DNA from 4 places in the Lentibacillus sp. genome. Region 4 is predicted to be linked to each of the others. Evidence: riboswitches for the same ligand, from Rfam matches in the RefSeq annotation. Region 4 holds a riboswitch; each other region holds the start of a gene.
The links. A riboswitch is a leader RNA that binds a small molecule or an ion and turns the genes downstream of it on or off. The one in region 4 is predicted to bind S-adenosylmethionine.
Positions count from the first base shown of each region.

Region 1: it holds a riboswitch for S-adenosylmethionine, as region 4 does, so the genes downstream of both, VK097_RS02685 (MetQ/NlpA family ABC transporter substrate-binding protein) here and VK097_RS00680 (5-methyltetrahydropteroyltriglutamate--homocysteine S-methyltransferase) in region 4, are expected to answer to the same signal.
Region 2: it holds a riboswitch for S-adenosylmethionine, as region 4 does, so the genes downstream of both, VK097_RS01250 (PLP-dependent transferase) here and VK097_RS00680 (5-methyltetrahydropteroyltriglutamate--homocysteine S-methyltransferase) in region 4, are expected to answer to the same signal.
Region 3: it holds a riboswitch for S-adenosylmethionine, as region 4 does, so the genes downstream of both, metK (methionine adenosyltransferase) here and VK097_RS00680 (5-methyltetrahydropteroyltriglutamate--homocysteine S-methyltransferase) in region 4, are expected to answer to the same signal.

Region 1 is NZ_DATGTT010000013.1:73,757-78,877, forward strand. Features, by position in the region: gene VK097_RS02660 (acyl-CoA dehydrogenase FadE) at 1-495, shown strand, start outside; gene VK097_RS02665 (arsenate reductase family protein) at 790-1,146, shown strand; gene gcvH (glycine cleavage system protein GcvH) at 1,447-1,830, shown strand; gene VK097_RS02675 (toprim domain-containing protein) at 1,959-2,312, shown strand; gene VK097_RS02680 (thioredoxin family protein) at 2,323-2,637, shown strand; SAM riboswitch class I at 2,703-2,813, shown strand; gene VK097_RS02685 (MetQ/NlpA family ABC transporter substrate-binding protein) at 2,893-3,168, shown strand; gene VK097_RS15520 (YuzK family famiily protein) at 3,421-3,543, shown strand; gene VK097_RS02690 (fumarylacetoacetate hydrolase family protein) at 3,915-4,844, shown strand.
Region 2 is NZ_DATGTT010000007.1:738-5,858, reverse strand. Features, by position in the region: gene VK097_RS01260 (amidase) at 1-1,097, opposite strand, end outside; gene VK097_RS01255 (HAD family hydrolase) at 1,144-1,821, opposite strand; SAM riboswitch class I at 1,999-2,102, shown strand; gene VK097_RS01250 (PLP-dependent transferase) at 2,196-3,305, shown strand; gene VK097_RS01245 (proline dehydrogenase family protein) at 3,706-4,731, opposite strand; gene VK097_RS01240 (GNAT family N-acetyltransferase) at 4,926-5,121, shown strand, end outside.
Region 3 is NZ_DATGTT010000053.1:7,678-12,798, forward strand. Features, by position in the region: gene asnB (asparagine synthase (glutamine-hydrolyzing)) at 1-1,368, opposite strand, end outside; gene metK (methionine adenosyltransferase) at 1,620-2,822, opposite strand; SAM riboswitch class I at 3,025-3,132, opposite strand; gene pckA (phosphoenolpyruvate carboxykinase (ATP)) at 3,334-4,923, shown strand.
Region 4 is NZ_DATGTT010000005.1:33,402-38,522, reverse strand. Features, by position in the region: gene VK097_RS00700 (NAD-dependent protein deacylase) at 1-300, shown strand, start outside; gene VK097_RS00695 (aspartyl-phosphate phosphatase Spo0E family protein) at 686-874, shown strand; gene VK097_RS00690 (hypothetical protein) at 915-1,178, opposite strand; gene VK097_RS00685 (DMT family transporter) at 1,236-2,162, opposite strand; SAM riboswitch class I at 2,365-2,461, shown strand; gene VK097_RS00680 (5-methyltetrahydropteroyltriglutamate--homocysteine S-methyltransferase) at 2,582-3,688, shown strand; gene VK097_RS00675 (cytochrome c oxidase assembly protein) at 3,817-4,695, opposite strand; gene VK097_RS00670 (FAD-binding oxidoreductase) at 4,878-5,121, opposite strand, start outside.

The DNA.
Region 1 (5,121 bases), on a different contig from region 4:
CTTCAGGAAGCACAAAAATTGCAGGAAGAACTCATGATGATGATGCCTGAAGAAATCGGCGATAATGCGCTGGAACAGGAAAAATATCTGCTGAAGAATGCCAAGAAAATGGTGCTGCTCGGCGCCGGCCTTGCTGCACAAAAATATCAGCAGAAGCTGGAACATGAGCAGGAAATTCTGGTTAACCTGGCTGACATGGTCAACGAGATTTACAATATGGAATCAGCCATTCTGCGTACTGAAAAAGCAATCAACAAAGATGGCGAAGATAAACACAAACAGAAGCTTCTTTACACACAAGTATATGTGCAGGAAGCCTTCAACCGAGTTGAAGCAGACGCAAAAGAATCACTGATTGCTGTTGAGGAAGGCGACAACCTGAGAATGATGCTGTCATCCCTGCGTAAGCTGACGCGTCACACGCCAACAAACGTGATTGCGAAAAAACGTGAGATTGCCGCGAAGATCATTGAAGAAGAAAAATACGTTGTCTGATTGAAAACAACGGAACACTGCCCCCGGCAGAATAGGCTGCGGGGCAGTATTTGTTTATAAAAGAAAAATCCCGAAATTCATGCGGAAATGCCCGAAGTTCACAAGAGAATACCCGAAGTTCACAATTAACCTGCCTGAAGTTCACAACTAACTTGCTCGAAGTTCACAACATTAAGGCTGAAATGTTCAAAATTATATGATATTATATCGCAAAAATAATAATTCCGGTCGCCTGCCTGCATTAAATTTGCTATAATGAATTTAATCTATTATATAGCAGGGGGGAAGAAGCATATGGCATTAACATTTTACTGGTACCCGAAATGCGGCACATGTCAAAAAGCGAAAAAGTGGCTTGATGCGCATGACATCGATTATACGAGCATACATATTGTAGAAGAACCTCCGACAAAAGAACAGCTGCTGGACTTAATTTCCAAAAGTGGCATGCCACCAAAGAAGTTTTTTAATACAAGTGGAAAAAAATACCGCGAGCAAAATATGAAAGAAAAAATTAAGGATGCAAGTACTGAGGAAATGGCGGAGTGGCTGGCTTCAGATGGCATGCTGATCAAACGGCCGATCGTTATGGATGGAGAGAAAGTGACGTTGGGATTTAAAGAAGATACATTCACTGAAACCTGGCTTTAAGGGGTTGTTCAAAAAGTCCGGTAACAATGACACATCGAATTTTTCGTTGGTTTGTTTTTCGCGGCTCATGTATTTAAACGCATACATTCCGCTCCTTGGAAAAGAAGAACACTTTTCCTGTGTGCGAGGCAGCTCAGTGAAGCTTACCTTGTGCTCAAAACTGCGCTGCCTCGAACTTCTCGGTCCTTGTTATCCTCCTTTTTGAACACACATTTTTAAAATAGACAGAAATACTAGAAAAATACACGGCTGCCTAGTATAGTTAGGGTGACAGCTACAATGATTTATGGAGGGATACTGATGAACTTACCGAAAGACTTGTTTTATACAGAAGATCATGAGTGGGTGAAAAAAGAAGACGGGAAAGTTCGGATTGGCATTACTGACTTTGCTCAGGATGAGCTTGGAGACATTGTTTTTGTCGAACTGCCTGAAGAAGGTGATGAACTTGAGGCGGATGAGCCATTCGGCAGTGTTGAGTCCGTTAAGACAGTTTCAGAATTGTACGCTCCGCTCAGCGGGAAAATTGTCGAAGTTAACGAGGAGCTTGAAGACAGCCCGGAATTCGTTAATGAATCACCATATGACAAAGCTTGGATGGTAGTTGTGGAGCCGTCAAATGAGTCTGATGTCGATCAGTTATTATCTGCTGAGCAATATGAAGAAGCCGTTAACAAAGAATAATAACAATTGATGATGAAAAAGCTGACTCACTCTTTAATGAGAAAGTCGGCTTTTTTAATAGTTAATGGATTCCAATCATATAATATCTATACCCCTATCATGATGTTTCCTTAAGGAGTGCAATATGGATGACAGAGTATGCCGAAAAAGTTATCATTGTGGAAGGGTTGACCGATAAGAAGCAAATCAAAAAGGTGATTGCTGAGGATGCAGAAATCATCTGTACAAACGGAACACTTGGCGTGGAAAAGTTTGATGAGCTTCTCGAAGACTATGACCTCGACAATCGGGATGTTTATATTTTGGTTGATGAGGACAGTCCGGGCATCAGACTTCGCAATCAGCTGTCACGTGAGCTTCCGCATGCCGAGCATATTTATGTCAGCAGTGATTATCGCGAAGTGGCGACAACACCTGAAAATATATTGGCTACTGAGCTGGCAGGGAAGCGATTCGAGGTTAATCCGATTTTTCTGATTTAGGGTGATTTTTTTGCAGCAGGTAACTGATGACGTATTGCAGCAAGAACATTATTTATTATATATTTATACACCATTTTGCGGGACTTGTGCGCTTGCAAGATCCATGGCCGAAAAAATAGAATCGGTTCATCAGCAGGATATTTTTTATGAAATGAATGCGTCACTCAATCCCGAGTTTATGCAGGATTATATGATTGAAAGTGTCCCTTGCCTGCTGATCAAGGAAGACGGGGGAATTAAGGATAAAGTATATGCGTTCAAGTCGATTGCCAACATATACAACTATTTGATGGAATACAGGCCGGAGCTGTTTGCTAAAAATTAATTTTGTTGGCATCTCGAGTAAGGCATGCTTGTTTTGAAAATCGATTAAAAATGAATACGGATTTTCTCTTATCCAGAGCGGTGGAGGGGCTGGCCCTATGAAACCGCGGCAACCTCAAATTTCAGTTATTTGAAAGGTGCTAATTCTTGCGAAGCGTATGCTTTGGCAGATAAGGGAACGTGAAGATGATGTGTGCATACGTCTTTCTGTTCTCTTACAGAAAGGCGTTTTTCTTTTTTAAAAAGATTGGTGGCGTTGTATTCTGATTTTGACAAAGCAGCATTTAAAGAATTGATAACAACCAGCGGTACTGGCAAAAGTTCGTTTGTGCGCCTTTTGAACTGGAAGAACGCACTCATTCTGGAAGGCGATGAGTCCCCATACGTGAATGTAGTAGCAGCGAAAAAAGAAAATAAGGATAACGAAGCCATCAACACATTAGTGGATGTGCTGCACTCTGATGAAATTCAAAACTTTATCAAAGAAGAGTTTAATGGCGCTGTGGTACCGGTTGAGGGCAAATCGGAGTGAAGTTTCACTTAAGGGAATCTACAGCATTTGGAAGTAAATTGCTCTATGCTTAAATGCAACATAGCTTAATCGTTTCAGTTATAATATATCTCATTTTTGCCGTCCACAGGCGTTTATATGCGAATTGTCGAGGTATTGAGGATATGATATTCTTAATACTGTAATCAAACGAAAGGATGGTTCACTATTAATAGTGGAATAAGAATGCATTATACTCCAGAAATGGAAAGAGCAATGCAGCAGTCGCACAAAATGGGCTATGTCGAATATGAAAGGAATCTGGAAAACCGAATAGCCGTTGAAAAAAGGCGACAGAATGAATATGAGAAATGTAAACACATGATAGCTGAAATTGACAGTCACATTCATACTTGATAAAAAACATCCGGCACTCATAAACAGGGTGCCGGATTTTAATGTTTTATATGTTTTGGCTTTGTGGTCGCCTGTTTTACTGAGCCAGCAATGCGCCTGCTCGTATTTCGGTACTCACGCTCATAGTTCTAAGCTCCCGCCCATGTTTACATACTCCGGAACATGTTAGTGATTTTCCGTCCATATTTCTCTTTTCGGGCACAAGCTTCCCGACCTTGAACAACCTCTTGAAAAAATTTCATAAAAAACAGCAATAATAACAGGGAATGTGATGATTGAAGTCGAATATGTATATAAACGAAGTCTTCAGGGAGGTACATATTTTGAAATTATTAAGCTACAGAATTAAAGGTAGCCCAGGATCATCAAGAATGGGCTTTATGCATGGAGAAAAAATTGTCGATCTTCAGGAAGCCTGGAAAAGATTGCAGCGTGACAACAGCGATAATGATGCGGCGGATGCCGCGAACAGGCTTTTCCCCGCTGAGCCGGCGCAATTTTACTCAGCTGGTTTGTCAGTCATCGAACAAGCAAAAGAGGTACAGACCTACGCAAGAACGAATCATATGGATGATATCTGCTTCAACCGCGACGGCGTCTATCTGTCCACACCAGTTCCGTCACCATCTAAAATCATATGTGTCGGCAAAAATTATGCGGCACATGCAGCGGAGATGGACAGTGATGTACCGGACTATCCGGTAATATTTGCCAAATTTGCAAATGCGCTGATCGGCCCCGAGGATGCGATTGAAAAGCCGGTGTTCGTTAATAAGCTTGACTATGAGGCTGAGCTGACGGCAGTCATCGGGAAAGAAGCGTCACATGTGAAACGTGAGGAAGCTCTTGATTACATTGCCGGCTATACAATCGGCAATGATATTTCGGCCCGTGACCTGCAGAAGCGGACACCACAGTGGCTGCAGGGTAAGACATTGGACCGTTCAACACCTGTCGGCCCATGGGTTGTGACAGCCGATGAGGTGGGTGATGTCGGCAATTCATCGGTTTATTCTTATGTAAATGGGGAGGAGCGACAATCAGCAACGACGGAAAAACTCATCTTTGATATTCCCCATCTAATCGAATTCATTTCGTCCCTAATCACACTTAAACCCGGTGACTTGATTATGACAGGGACACCGGATGGGGTTGGTATGGGGATGGAACCGCCCCAATTTTTAAATGATAAAGACACCATAGGGGTGGAAATTGACAAAATCGGGTGGATGGAAAATCGTGTGAGTGAAGTTAAGCCCGGGTTTAGTCGGCCTTCCTTGAACTTCTGGAATCGCTGTTGACTTATCGCCCCGAGCCTTTGTTCTTCCTGGCCAGCTTTTCCCAATCTTTTATTCCAGGTGGTTGTTCCAGCCAATTGTGTTTGATCATGATATCAGTTCCACTTTTTGCAAGGCGGGTAACTTCCAGCGAAAAGTATTAACGCCTCAGTTATGTTTTCATCCATATTAAGCATCGCTAAGCTCCAGACCAAGTATGAGTAAAATGTTTACGGGAAGGGATATAGAGGATCGAATATTCTGATATCAGGAATACGCTGGCGTATTCCCGGTATCAGAG
Region 2 (5,121 bases), on a different contig from region 4:
TTGCCGGTCGTTGGCTTAAACAGCTTTGCACCAATAAGCGCCCAAGACATATATTGATGAATTTCCGTGTTTTTGGTCATCATTTCTTGAACATAACCCCGCACAACATTCGGCCGATCATGATTAAACGCCAGTTTTTTCATCATCTTTCCGCCATCAATCGACATAATTTCTTGCCATAGCTGGGCGCTTTCCTCAAAGTATGGTGGAATAATTCGGTTGACGGAGAGTGATCTCCTCAAAACATTTGCAATCTCATGAAGTATGTTGGTCGAATTGGCTGATAATGGAAAACCCGTTACAGCCGGTACAATATCAACCTTACAATCATAAATAGATTGTTTCTCGACAGGGTTAGTTGCTATCACTTGATACATGAGCTCAATATCCCGGACTGATTTTCCCATTGGCCCCATTCCTGCCATCCGATCCTGTAAAGGGTGCGCGTTTAAAGGAAAATGGCCAACCGGTGATACTTGAAATTTCCCTGGCTTAAATCCAACGACTCCATTGAAATGACTCGGAAAGCGTATGGAACCGCCAATGTCAGAACCAATGCCGGCAGCTGCTCCTCCTGTTCCGAGCAATGCACCCTCTCCACCGCTTGATCCGCCTGCAGTCCTTGTGAGGTCCCATGGATTATTTGTCCTGCCATACAGCTTATTATCCGTTTCCTGACAAAAGCAAAGCATAGGAATGTTCGTTTTTCCTAAAATAATCGCACCAGCTTTTTTTAACTTGCTGACAATCTCAGCATCGTTTCTGGCAATTAAGTGCTTTCTGCTTTTGATGCCCCCGGTCGTCTTCATGCCAGCAACGTCAAAAGCTTCTTTTATGCTGATCGGAACACCATGTAATGGTCCTTTGTCTGTTTGCTCCCGCCGGTTATCCATTTCGCGGGCTTCAGACAAAGCAGTTTCATAGCGATCCTCGACTGTGGCATTTATGGAAGGGTTTACATGTTTGCTATGATCTATATAGGTGCTAATAGCTTCGTAACTTGATATTTTCTCCTGTTTAATAGCACTGGCAAGCGATGTTGCATCCATATCCAGAACGGTTTCAAGAGTGTCCAGGCTTTTTTCTGCCGAAGCCATTTTCATCCCCCCTTAATAAGGACAGAGTGTCTGCACCTTGTCCCATTCAGCCAAACAACACCCATCCCTCGTTCAGAGCTATCTTTTTCATATCATCATCCGGATTCACGACAATCGGATATTTAACAAATTGAAACAGCGGAACATCACTTTCACTGTCAGCATACGCCCACGTTTCTTCCCCCTCTGCCTGAGACAGAATGCCAATCTGCTGCTGGCGGTCCATCCATTCCCGGACATGATTCACTTTTTCATCCCCGTTTATGATCGATCCTATATTGCCTGTACAAATTCCATTGCGGTCTATTTCGATTTCGGTGCTGATAATATGTACATCCAGTTCAAGTTCTTTTGTAAACGCTTTTAAAAAGGGATTGAGTGCACCGGATAAGACAATAATATGATCCCCCTGCCGTTCATGTTCACGAATTTTATGTATCAAACCATGATGAGCCTCCTGCTTGGCTTTTACCACCAATTCTCCGAAAAAATCATCAAGTTCTGCCTGCGTCATCCCTTTGAACGATTTAGCAAATGCTTTAAAAAATTGCATTCGAAATGCATTTTTGCCTTTGACCAGGCCGGCAGCTGCCGCTTTGACAATACCAGTCCCAACTACAATCCACTGTTTCCAGCCAAATGATTTATTCGCCGTCTGGAACATCACTTTGAATGAATTGCCCTGATAAAGCGTTCCGTCAAAGTCAACTGTCACAACGCCCATCGTTACCACCTCTTCATTTCATTGTAAGCCAGTCCGGTAAAAAAGTAAATATTCTAAATAGACAGCACGATCCGGGAAATATGGGCGAGAAAACGTATGAATCTGGAAAAAATCTGTTGACAGCAATTAAATTCCCCTGTAAATTAATAATAATTATTCAATTTAATAGTGACCATTTTCTTATCCAGAGAGGTGAAGGGACTGGCCCTGCGAAGCCTCGGCAACAGACTGCCCCTAGTACTGTGCCAATTCCAGTAAGCATCATGCTTTTAAGATGAGAAGTATCAGGTACTCGTTTACCCTCTTCTTATCCGGAAGAGGTTTTTTTCATTTATGGCGCTTCATTTTACATTCAAGATCAGAGGAGAGATAACATGTATTGTCAACCGCATCAAAGTGAAACAATTTTTACCCAGATCGGCAACCGGAAAGAAGAATCATTAAAAGCGGTCAGCACCCCGATTTATTTATCCACCTCATACAGACATAGTGAAGTCGGGCATGGTAATGGCTACGATTATTCACGGACCGGCAATCCGACCCGGGATGTTTTTGAAGAAGCAATGGCCAGCCTTGAAAACGGCGACAAGGCATTTGCCACCAGCTCCGGAATGAGTGCGATTCAGCTTGCGTTTTCCCTGTTTGCAAGCGGTGACCATATCATAACATGCCGTGATGTCTATGGCGGATCCTATCGCTATTTTGACTTTCTCGAACAAAAACAGAGCATTGATTTTACATATTGGAGCGGCAGCGATGAAGACGAACTGAAAAGGCAAATCCAGTCAAACACGAAAGCTATCTTTATCGAGACACCGACAAATCCGCTCATGACAAACATTGATATGACAGCTGTCTCGCGCATTGCTAAAGCGAATAATCTGTTTTTCATCGTCGACAACACGGTATATACGCCTTATATCCAAAAACCGCTTGATGACGGGGCTGATATTGTAATCCACAGTGCCACCAAGTATCTTGCCGGACATAATGACGTACTGGCAGGAATAGTTGTGTCCAAAGGAGAAAAACTGAGTGAAGAACTTGCCTATATCCACAATTCAACAGGTTCAACTTTGTCACCATTCGACTGCTGGCTCGTCATGCGCGGCATGAAAACTTTGCCTGTCCGCATGCGCCAGCACGAACAGAATGCAAAACAAGTTATGGAATACCTTGAATCACAGCCGCTCGTTAGAAAAGTACTCTATCCGGGCAAAGGCGGCATGCTGAGCTTTTTGCTGAAAGATGAAAACCGTGCCGTGCCATTTTTGCAGGCATTAAAGCTGTTTACATTTGCCGAAAGCCTTGGCGGTGTCGAAAGTCTGATTACCTATCCGGCGACACAGACACATGCTGAAATACCCGAGGAAGTACGCAATTCATACGGTCTTACCAACGAACTCTTACGGCTGTCAGTCGGAATCGAGCATGCAGACGATTTGATTCAAGATCTAAAACAGGGATTTGCGGCAGTGGAATAATTGACCTTGCCGTAAGAGAGACGCCCAGAAGCCAGCCGTTCGATTCATGTGATTTTTCGTACGAGTCGCGCGAGTTGAGAGCAGACTCGCGCGGAACAAAACGATCTTTCTGCTAGTCAAATTAAGATAAAAGAGGCTGAGACAAAAGTAATGAATCAAAGAAAAATTCGTTTTCATTTAAACCAGCGATGGAAAAATGCGGAGACTCCCGGGGGGGAGCATAGGCCTGGATGAGACCCGCAGTGCGACAGCGCGAGGAGGCTCATCAGCCGCACCGGGAAAGCGAAGCATTTTTCCGGAGCGGTTGTTAAGATTCACCCATACATTTCACTTAAATAGTCCAGGTATCATTCGTCTTTAATGTTAAACGTTTTAGTTATGTTCCAGCCCCTTGATTGCATCATTCTTCTGCATCATTCTTTTTCCGATTTGATTTTACACACCAGAAAGCTAAAGCTGAGACAGCCGCAACTGCACCGCCGACAGCAACCGGTCCTTTCTTCAGCTTGTTGTCCTCAGTATAAAACGTATCCTTTAAAACCAGATTGATATTTTGCGGGCGCTCAGCGAGACGGCGCATGAAATAGCCGAACCAGTCATCACCAAACGGGATATACGTGCAGAAGTTATAACCTTCATTTGCCAGTTTGTTCTGCATGTCATTCCGGAAACCGTAAAGCATTTGGAATTCGAATTTATCATTATCAATATTATTTTCTTCAACAAACGCTTTCAGCTCATTAATAATATGATGGTCATGCGTGCCGATTGAGGTAAACGCATCGCCCTTTAGCCGCTGTTTAGCAAGCTCCAAGAAATTGTGATCGATGGATGCTTTATCGGGATAAGCAACCTCTTCGCTTTCTTTATAGGCACCTTTGACAATCCGGATCCGGGTATCTTTCAAGTTTTCCAAATCATCTTCAGCGCGGTAAAGATACGACTGAATGACCGTTCCGACATGATCATAGTCTTTGCGGAGGGCATTCAGTACCTCCAGCGTCTCGTCATAATGTGCATAATCTTCCATATCAATATTGACAAAAATATCATGCTGCTTTGCCGTGCTGAGAATTTCTCTCATATTTCCAATGCAGTAATCCTGATCAATATCCAGTCCAAGCTGGGTTAATTTGACCGACAAATGACAATCCGCATTTTCCTCATGGATTGTATTAAGCAGCCTGATGATTTTATCCTTTGCCTGACCGGCTTCTGTTTTATCGGAAACAAACTCGCCCAAGTTATCAAGTGTACAGCTGATGCCTTGCTGATTCAGTTCTTTAACCGCTTCCATAACACTTTCAACCGTTGTGCCGGCAACGAACTTATCAGCACCCAGGGAAAACCCCCATTTTTTCGCCTGTGTATTTAACAATCGATTGTTTGATAGTCCAATGAAAAAATCCCTTATTATATTTGCCATGATGAAAACTCCCTCGACTTAATTTATAATGAATATTGTATAAACTATTGCTTATAGCAGATGATAATTCTATTATACTATAAACCGCATAAAAAAATAAAATGGCAACTTATAGATATTATGATTGATCCAAATGACGACTTTCAGGACTTCTGGTAAAATAAAAGAATCATCGTAAAAGGAGATTTGGCAACATGGCAAACCATTTAACATTGCGCGCACTCGAAAAGGATGATTTAACGTTTCTGCACAAACTATTTAATAATCCCGATGTCATGAATTACTGGTTCAGCGAGTCTTATATGTCGATGGAACATTTGAAAGAAAGCTATGATAAAGACAAGGACAACCCGAAAAACCGCGAATTCATATTGACTGACGGTGAGAAGC
Region 3 (5,121 bases), on a different contig from region 4:
AAACAGACCCGCCGTTATTTGCTGATATCCTAATTCCTGCTTCCAGCCTTTCAACAGACCCTCTTTCTCCTGCTCCTCAAATATTTTGGCATTCCCGATATAACGCTCACGCAATGGGGTTGTACCGCGTTCAAGAAAGCTTTTGCCGCGAACACCTTCAGGGATCGTCTCAGCTACCCTTGCCAGAAGATTTTTCGCCGGACCCGGTATCGACTGAAACATTTTCAATGATTCCGGTTCACGATAAATGTTGTATCCGCCGAACAACTCATCAGATCCTTCGCCAGAGAGTGTGACCGTTACATGTTTACGCGCCTCGCGTGATACGAAATACAGCGGGATGCACGCCGGATCTGCCAGAGGATCGTCCATATGCCACATGATTTTCGGAAGTTTCTCTACAAATTCCTGAGGTGAAATAATATATGATATATTTTCGACTTCCAGTTTATCGGCGGTTTCTTTTGCGACATCGACTTCCGAATAGCCTTCGCGTTCAAACCCGACCGAAAATGTCTTGATATTCGGGTTGAATTCTTTGGCCATTGCTACTATAAGCGTCGAATCGATACCGCCGGATAAAAATGAACCGACCGGCACATCACTGCGCATATGCACTTTCACCGAATCATACATGACATCCTGAATGCGGTTGATCCAGTTCTGCTTTTCCATCAGTACCGGGGTGAACGTCGCGTGCCAATAGCGGTGGAAAGAAATGGGCTGAGCCGGTTTTTTCACAAAATAATGACCAGCTTCAGCTTTTTTGATTCCCTCTGTCATCGTCAAAGGCTCCGGAACATATTGAAAACTCAGGTAATGCTGCAGCGCTTCCGGGGCGACCGCTTCATTTTCCATCATTAATGTCAAACTCTTTTTTTCTGAGGCGAACACTGTTCCGTCTTTTGTTTCCCGGTAAAATAAAGGCTTAATGCCAAACGGATCACGTGCGCCATACATTGTTTCCTCTTGTTTGTCCCACAATAGGATAGAGAACATGCCGCGCAAATGTCGAAATGCCTGCTCTTTGTGCTTTGCAAATAATGCAGCAATCACTTCCGCATCCGATTCTATGGTAAAACTGAAGCCCTGTTCCATTAAATCATTGCGCAGCTCAATATAATTATAGATTTCACCATTAAAGATAAGCCAAATTTTATCATCATTATAACTTAACGGCTGTGCACCGCTGTCAATATCAATGATGCTCAGCCGCCTGAATCCGAACGAAACATATTCATCATGGTAATACCCTTCATCATCAGGTCCTCTTTGAAACATCACATTGTTTTGATTTTTAAAATTGTTTTGCTGCTGATCATTTGGTGCTATGGGATTATTTCGGAGCATACCGATAAAACCACACATAATTTATCCCCCTCTTTCTCTTTCATACCTCTTTAGAACCATTAAAAAATTATACCATAATTAAATAGTATATAGATGGTTGGAATTGTTTTTTAAAGAAATTATCATTTCTGATATATACTTATTTTCAGACACCCCTCGGGTCGTAGATAGCTGACGATCCCCTTCTTTATAGTTTCAGTTTTGACAAGAATTTCCTGGCTGATGACGAAAAAAAATGCGGTTTCGCCCGCACTTTTTTAGATTCCTTATCATCCCTCATGCACCAATGCCTGAAGTTCTTCAAGCTTATCTGTCTTTTCCCACGGGAACAGCGTATCTGTTCTGCCAAAATGACCGTATGCAGCAGTATTTTTAAAGATTGGCTTTTTCAAATCAAGCATCCGGATAATACCGGCCGGACGGAGGTCAAACACTTTCCGGATTGCCTTTGCGAGTTCATCTTCACTGACACTACCCGTACCGAATGTATCAACGGAAATTGATACCGGTTCAGCTACGCCAATTGCATAGGCCAGCTGGACTTCACATGTTTTGGCCAGTTCAGCAGCTACAATATTTTTGGCAACATAACGTGCTGCATATGCGGCGGAGCGATCGACTTTTGTATAATCCTTGCCGCTGAATGCACCACCGCCGTGACGGGCATAGCCGCCATATGTGTCAACAATAACTTTTCTTCCAGTCATTCCGGCATCGCCCTGTGGTCCGCCGATAACAAACCTGCCTGTCGGATTAATGATGTATTTCGTTGTTTCATCCAGAAGATTTGCCGGTACAGTCGGTCGAATAACATGCTCAATCATGTCTTTCTCAATTTGTTCTGCCGATGCTTCCTGGTGATGCTGGGTTGAAATAACGATCGTATCAACGCGTACCGGGATATCATGTTCATCATATTCGACTGTCACTTGTGTTTTCCCGTCAGGCCGCAGATAATCCAAGACGCCCTCTTTCCGGACATCTGCAAGCCGTTTTGCCAGTTTATGTGACAGCGAAATCGGCAGCGGCATCAGCTCTTCTGTTTCGTTGCAGGCAAAGCCGAACATCAATCCCTGGTCACCTGCACCAATCGAAGCAATTTCTTCATCGCTCATTTTTCCCTGACGTTCTTCCAAAGCTGTATCAACTCCGCCGGCAATGTCAGGTGATTGTTCATCAATCGCCGTAAGAACGGCACATGTTTCAGCATCAAAGCCGTATTTTGCCCGGGTATAGCCGATGTCTTTAATGGTCTGCCTGACAATCGATGGAATATCCACATATGTCGTTGTTGTGATCTCTCCCGCTACAAGTACCATCCCTGTCGTAACAGTTGTTTCACACGCAACCCTTGCATTTGGATCTTTTGCTAGTATTTCATCCAGTATCGCATCTGAAATCTGATCACAAATTTTATCAGGATGACCTTCCGTCACTGATTCAGATGTGAACAAACGACGTTTTACAGCCATGTGGCCATATCCTCCCTTAAATCTGTGGTACGGAACTCTTTTTCAGTGTATTTTACAATCATTTAACTTCTGAAAGTACGTGTTCAAAAAGGAGGATAACAACGAGAAATTCAATGTGCCATTGTAACCGGACTTTTTGAACATCCTTTAAAAACAAAAAAACCTTTCCTGCATCAAGAGGAAAGGAACCTGAGGCCTTTCGCTCTTATTGTTCAAGGAATGATCCTTGCACCAGATTAGCACCTTTTCACATTGCGTGATGGTTGCCGGGCTTCATCGGGTCTGTCCCTCCACCAACTCTGAATAAGAGAGTATCCGCTCGCAAATAATGGTACCGAAAAGCGTATGCGATGTCAACTGTTTTCATGAGCACAGACAACATTCACATGAAAATTTCATATAATTAATTAATAAAATAGTATGGACTAATTTACGGAATGTGTTATACTAATATCAAATTAAGTCATCAAGTCGAGTTTCGATTGAATTTACTAAAAGGCAGGTATCAAAAATGAAAACAAAAGAAGATGCACTTGTAACGAAAGAATTGCTGACTCATTCTAATATACAGACGAACCTTGCAGTACCAACATTGGTCGAGAAAATCCTTGAACGGAACGAAGCGACTTTGAGTGCCACCGGTGCAGTCTGCGCCTCTACAGGGATGTATACCGGTCGTTCGCCAAAGGATAAATTCATTGTGCAGGACGATATTTGTGAAGACTTTATTGAATGGGGTGATGTCAACCGCCCTATCGATGAAGAATCCTTCGATAACCTTTTCAGAAAGGTTACCGCTTATTTGCACGACAAAAATGAGCTTTTTCATTTCAGAGGGTTCGCTGGTGCCGATCCGAACCATCGTCTGCCAATTGAGGTGATCAATGAATATGCATGGCACAATTTATTTGCCCGGCAGCTGTTTATCACACCTACAGATGAAGAGTTTGCTGCGCATCAATCCGATTTCACCGTTATCTACGCACCAACATACAAGGCAGATCCGGCAGTAGATGGCACGAATTCCGAAACATTTATTCTTGTTTCATTTAAAAAACGGATTGTCCTGATCGGTGGAACCCAATATGCCGGTGAAATCAAAAAATCAATTTTTTCCGTCATGAACTATATTCTGCCGCAAAACAATATTTTGTCTATGCACTGCTCGGCAAACGTCGGTCAGGAAGGTGATGTTGCATTATTCTTCGGGCTTTCCGGAACAGGCAAAACAACCCTTTCAGCAGACCCTTATCGCCGTCTGATCGGTGACGATGAACACGGGTGGAGTTCAAATGGTGTCTTCAACATTGAAGGCGGATGCTATGCCAAGTGTATCAACCTGTCGCAGAAAAAAGAACCGCAGATTTACAACGCAATCCGCTTTGGCTCTGTGCTGGAAAACGTCATCCTTGATGAATCATCCCGTGAACCGGACTATGACGACACATCACTGACAGAGAATACGCGTGCAGCCTATCCGCTCGAAAATATTGACAATATCGTGTCGCCGAGTATAGCCGGTCATCCGAATACGATTATTTTCCTGACGGCTGATGCCTCCGGTACACTGCCGCCAATCAGCAGACTGACCAAAGAACAGGCCATGTATCATTTCCTGAGCGGCTATACGAGCAAACTTGCCGGTACGGAACGAGGCGTGACACAGCCGCAAGCAACTTTTTCGGCTTGTTTTGGTTCGCCATTCCTGCCGCTGGCTCCAGCAACATATGCTGAAATGCTCGGTGAAAAAATTGACCAGTACAATTCCAGTGTCTTTCTTGTCAACACCGGCTGGACCGGTGGATCATATGGTGTCGGGCAGCGTATGAAACTTTCTTACACCCGTGCCATGGTGCATTCCGCATTGGAAGGTGAACTGAACAATATCGAAACCGTTACGGACGATATTTTCGGACTTGAAGCACCAATGCATGTACCCGGTGTCCCGGATGAAGTGCTTGTACCCCGGAATACCTGGGCTGATAAAGAAGCGTATGATGCTGAAGCAAAAGCCTTGGCGATGAAATTTCACGAAAACTTCAGCAAATTCAACCACGCAAGTGAAGAAATCCGGAATGCAGGTCCGATTTACAAGGGCTGATTGAAAGCCATCTTAATTTACAGTTTCCTCATCCCAAAGGATTTAACATATGAAGGAAAATATCGGCAGCTCTATGCTGACAGCCGGTCTCATTATTGGGGGCCGGTTTTTTGTTTGAACACGCACTTATATGGGCATTCACACATTGTTTCTGGGCGCATAAACTATGTTGACATAACACTATTATTATGCGAAAGG
Region 4 (5,121 bases):
AATCAGGAATACTATTGCGAATGCGACGGCATTTTGCGGCCTTCGATCACACTGTTCGGGGAAATGCTTCCACAGGACGCTTTCCAATTTGCGCTGGCTGAGTCAGAAAAAGCTGATCTGTTTATTGTGCTGGGATCCTCATTGAGTGTCACACCGGCCAATCAGTTTCCGTTGATCGCCAAGGAAAATGGTGCCAGGCTGGTGATTGTCAACCGGGATCCGACTGACCTTAACAAATATGCCGATGAGGTCATTCATTCAAGAGAAATCGGCGACGTGCTGGGAGAATGGGACAGCTGAGTTGAAGTTTGCAGCACTTCCTGAACGCCTTTTCCTCCGCCTGCCCCGCTGTCAACACAAGAATGCGGTCCATCCTCCAATTCATCGCGGACCCTCTTTTTCGCCTTTCATATACGACGGGAAGCTTGTTAGGATCGGGGATTTGTATTGTCTGGAACACCTGAAACTACATCTGCCTACAAAAATTGATCATGACTCGCATTCCCGCCCTTTTTTAAATCTAATTCAATCTCCCTTTCTGATAAATTATGTCGCATTATGTAATGTTTTGACTTTGTTTGTAGAATCTATTGCGTTTGATATCAGTAATGGACATAATAGTTTTTGTGCGCGTTTTTAAGTCAAAGGTCCCGATAATTTTACATATTATGAAAGGTGGATATATATGAAAGTTTTTGAAGCAAAACCGCAACAATCGGGGTTGGAAATGGCTATCCTGGCCAAACAAAAGGAAATGATTGAAGCGGGATTGACATATGGCTTAACAGATCAAAAAACAATAAGGTGCAGTCAGCAACTTGACAAACTTTTAAACATGTATAAAAGCAACAGGGACTTTGAGCTCACTGGATGATCCCTGAATCCGGACAAATGACTTGTATATTAAATCAGAATTACTGAAACCGGGACTTGATGGTATCAAGGTCATTTATAAATTGCTCAACTTCCTCCTGATTCAGACGGACGAGCACTTGATCATATAACGTCAGAACTTGTCCGTCCTCTTCGCGTCTGTTTTCAGTCAAATAATCGAAAAGTGCATTCAGCTGCTTTTTGCTAAGGATTGTTTCGGTAGAGAAATGCTTCACCTTTTGCAGTATAAATGCTTGAGCCCTCGAGTCAAATTCTCCGGAAACGATCTCTCCGTTTAGCGCCATAACTTCACTCCTGTATCACTCTCAGTCGTTCTGTTAGTTTATGTAAACTGTAAGATTTTAATCTATTTCGTTAACGGCTTGCCGTATGTTTGATTCGGTCATTTCCTTACGTTTTTTTGTCGTCAAAATAACACCGGAAATGACGACCAAAGCACCAGCAATCTTCATCAATGTGATCGTTTCATCGAGCCAAAGATATGCTCCGATCATCGTGACCACCGGCAGAAAGTTTAAAAATATTGAAGCTTGTGAAGCACCAAGCTTCCCCACAGCACGATTATAAAAAATGAGTGCTATAAACGATGGAAAAATGCCGAGATAAGTCAGTCCTAACATGTTTGACGGAATCTTTAATTCAGTTGGCACTCCTGTGATAAACCATTCAACCATAACAATGGGCAGCAGCACAACTGCTGAAATACCGCTCATGACGAAAAGAGCTCCGAATTGCGGGAACAAATGCATATATTTATTTACCAGAATGGAATAGACCGCCCATGATATAATTGCACCGATCATAATGGCATCGCCGATATTCCAGTTCATAGCTGCGAGCGAGAAAATGTTGCCATCCAGCACGACCCAAACAGCACCCAACAAAGATATAAGCACCCCTAATAATTGCACGTTACGGAGTCTTTCCTTTAAAAGGATGGCACTCAGGACAACCGTTGCAACCGGAATAACCGCTTCCAGAACGGACACATTCGCAGACGTTGTAAACTGCAGCGCACTATAAATGAACGTATTGAAAAACGTAATCCCTGTTAATGTCATGATCAAAAACGGTTTTTTATATTTCAAAAACTTATGACGATATCGCCAGGCGCTGCGCAGACCTAAAGGCAGTGTAACGATAAACGCCACCGCCAGACGGAAAAACGCAATCGTGAATGGCGGCAGCTCATTAATCGCCCTTCCCGTTAGAATATTCCCCGCATAAAAAATCACCACAAAAAGCATCATGATGTAAGCATAGACCATGGAACCCCTCTTTTTATAACACTTAAAACATTGGCTTTTATCATCAATTAATTCTAATAACACTTGTATTGTCCTCGTTAAATATCAGTAAGTATAGATTATTGTAACATAACCACCTGACTTCTTTTTTTGAAAATTCCTTCTTGACATTCAAATATAACTGGTGTAATCTGTTCATTAATCTCATAATTGAATTAAAACATTCTTATCCAGAGAGGCGGAGGGACTGGCCCTTTGAAGCCTCAGCATCGGTCTATGACTGTGCTAATTCCAGAAGGCGTAATGCTTACAGATAAGAAGAGTGATGATGAATTTCAAACCTCTTCTTATCTGAAGAGGTTTTTTACGTTTCCGTTATTGATTCGGTTATCAATCACCTTGTATCCAAAACCAAATTTTAACAGAAAGAGGGTATGACAATGACTCAAACTGTAACAAAAGCACCATTCCGTGCAGACCACGTTGGAAGTCTGCTGCGCCCTGACCGGCTGCATGAAGCTAGAAGTGAATTTCAAAACGGCACGATTTCCGCCAACCGGTTACGTGAGGTGGAAAACGAAGAAATCAAACGGGTTGTTGACAAGCAAATTGAAGCGGGGTTGCAGGCTGTAACTGACGGTGAGTTCCGACGGACATGGTTCCATCTTGATTTCATGGAGCATCTGAACGGGTTTGAAGGCTATGTTCCTGAACACGGTTATGCATTTCAGGGCCAAGAATCGGAAAAATATAATGTCCGGAATTCGGGTGACATTTCCTTCAATCCGGACCATCCGTTTCTTGGAGATGTCAAAGATTTGATTGATATCGTGGACGGAAGATCTTCCGTAAAATTTGCCATCCCAAGTCCGAATATGTTTTTTAATGATGGGATCAGAAACCCTGATATTTACCCGGATCTGGAGAAATATGCTGAAGATATCATCCAAACATACCAGGATGCGGTTCAGGCGTTTTACGACGCGGGTCTTCGCTACCTGCAGTTGGATGATGTATATATTGCAGGACTTGCGGCAGACAGCGTGCCTTGGAATGAGGACTCCGGTGATGCCCGGGATTTTCTGATTGATTTGGCTGTCCGAGTCCTGAATGAAAGCCTTGCGAAGAAACCGGACGATTTAACCGTTACGGTACATCTTTGCCGCGGCAATTACCGCTCAACATGGGCATTTGAAGGCAGTTATGACCGTATTGCCCCAAAACTGTTTGCGAAGGGTAAAGTAGATGGATTTTTCCTTGAATATGATGACGAGCGTTCAGGGGGATTCAACCCACTCAAATACATTCCGGAAGATGGGCCGCGTGTTGTGCTCGGTGTGGTGACATCGAAAACGGGCGCATTGGAAGACAATAAAGACGTGGTTGACCGCATCAAAACAGCATCAGAATATGTCCAGTTGAACCAGCTGTGTCTGAGTCCGCAATGCGGCTTTGCTTCCACCCATCACGGCAACGAACTGAGTGAAGAACAGCAATGGGCAAAGCTGAAATTCATTGTGGATGTGGCAAAAGAAGTTTGGGGATAACGAAAAAACAGCTTGCAGATGATTTCTGCGAGCTGTTTTTTGCTCCCATAAAATTGCCGCTAAACTGTTCCGCCTATAATTGGAATTTCATTGAGTAATTGTTTGTCAAAGTTTGGCAAGTGTATAATTTATCGTTTTTTCCCTTTATTTCGTCTGTTGCGCTCATTCAATTTAATGACGACACCTTGAACAACACGCGTATCGTCATCCACTTTTCCTTCGTTTTCTTCCTCCTGCAACCCCCACATTTTCAACAGGTAAAACAGAGCGACCGAGTAACTGGACAACTGCAGAAATTTCAGCACACCGCCTGCCAGCTGCTGATCATAAACAGCTGTCAATGCAGGAAGCAGTTCGCCGGAAACCGCTGTGTAGGAGGTATACATCGGATCCTGTATGACCAACAGGAAAATACCAATCGGCATTAAAAACAATGCGGTGAAAAATACATAGGCCACACGCATGAAATAGCTATGATCGGATATTTCCCTCGATGGCTGAATGATGATCCACCATGTAAGAAGTGCGAATGTCACGAGCAATACCTCATAGAGAAACTGCAGCAGCGCATTTCCAGTAACGGCATTAAAAACCGACGGGATAAGGAATACCGTGACAAGGCCATTGAATACGACCGCCAGCGGCCATGGATGCGCAAATAAGAATTTGGCAATTTTTGACCGTTTGTGACGCCAGAAAAAGATTTTCAGATATGCTTTCGGGAAACTCAGAATAAATAGCGGCGCCACAATAAAGGCCATCGTAGACAACTGAAATACCAGCGCACTGACCAAATAATCATCAGCAGCCAGAGCAAATGGTGACCCTTCCACAAGATAGAATAAAATGACTGCTGAGAAAAAATAAGTCTTATGCTTACTTGTCACGTTATAGTGAGGTGATCTGATAATTGTTTTTCCATACCAATAACAAAGCAGCACCGCCGTCACCAGAGTAACGGGGCTAACCAGTTCATACCACGCATAATCGGCAAGTAAAGAGCCCATTCTGAATCACCACCATTCTTTCGCCGGCTGGCTTTTGTCCCTTTTAGTTTACCAAATTATGAAGAAAATTGATACAAATCACTTTCGAATTGCGGGATGAGCTTACTACGCCGCACTTCACATTAGTGTCCATTTCGATCGAGTATTAGCGGGAACTTTGGCAGTGCCAAGGTGTTTCCGCTTCACTCAATTATTTTTCCAGGATTCAAAAGATCTTCAGGATCGAGTGCCTGCTTAATTTTGCGCATGACACCGAGCGCCTCACCGTGTTCACGTTTCTGATATTTCTGTTTGCCTGTGCCGACACCATGTTCGCCGGTGCAGGTACCGCCGCGCTCGAGTGCGTAACCGACAATCCGTTCGTTCACCTGGTTGGCACGCTCAATATCATCCGGATTGTCCGGGTCAAGCATCAGCAGAATATGA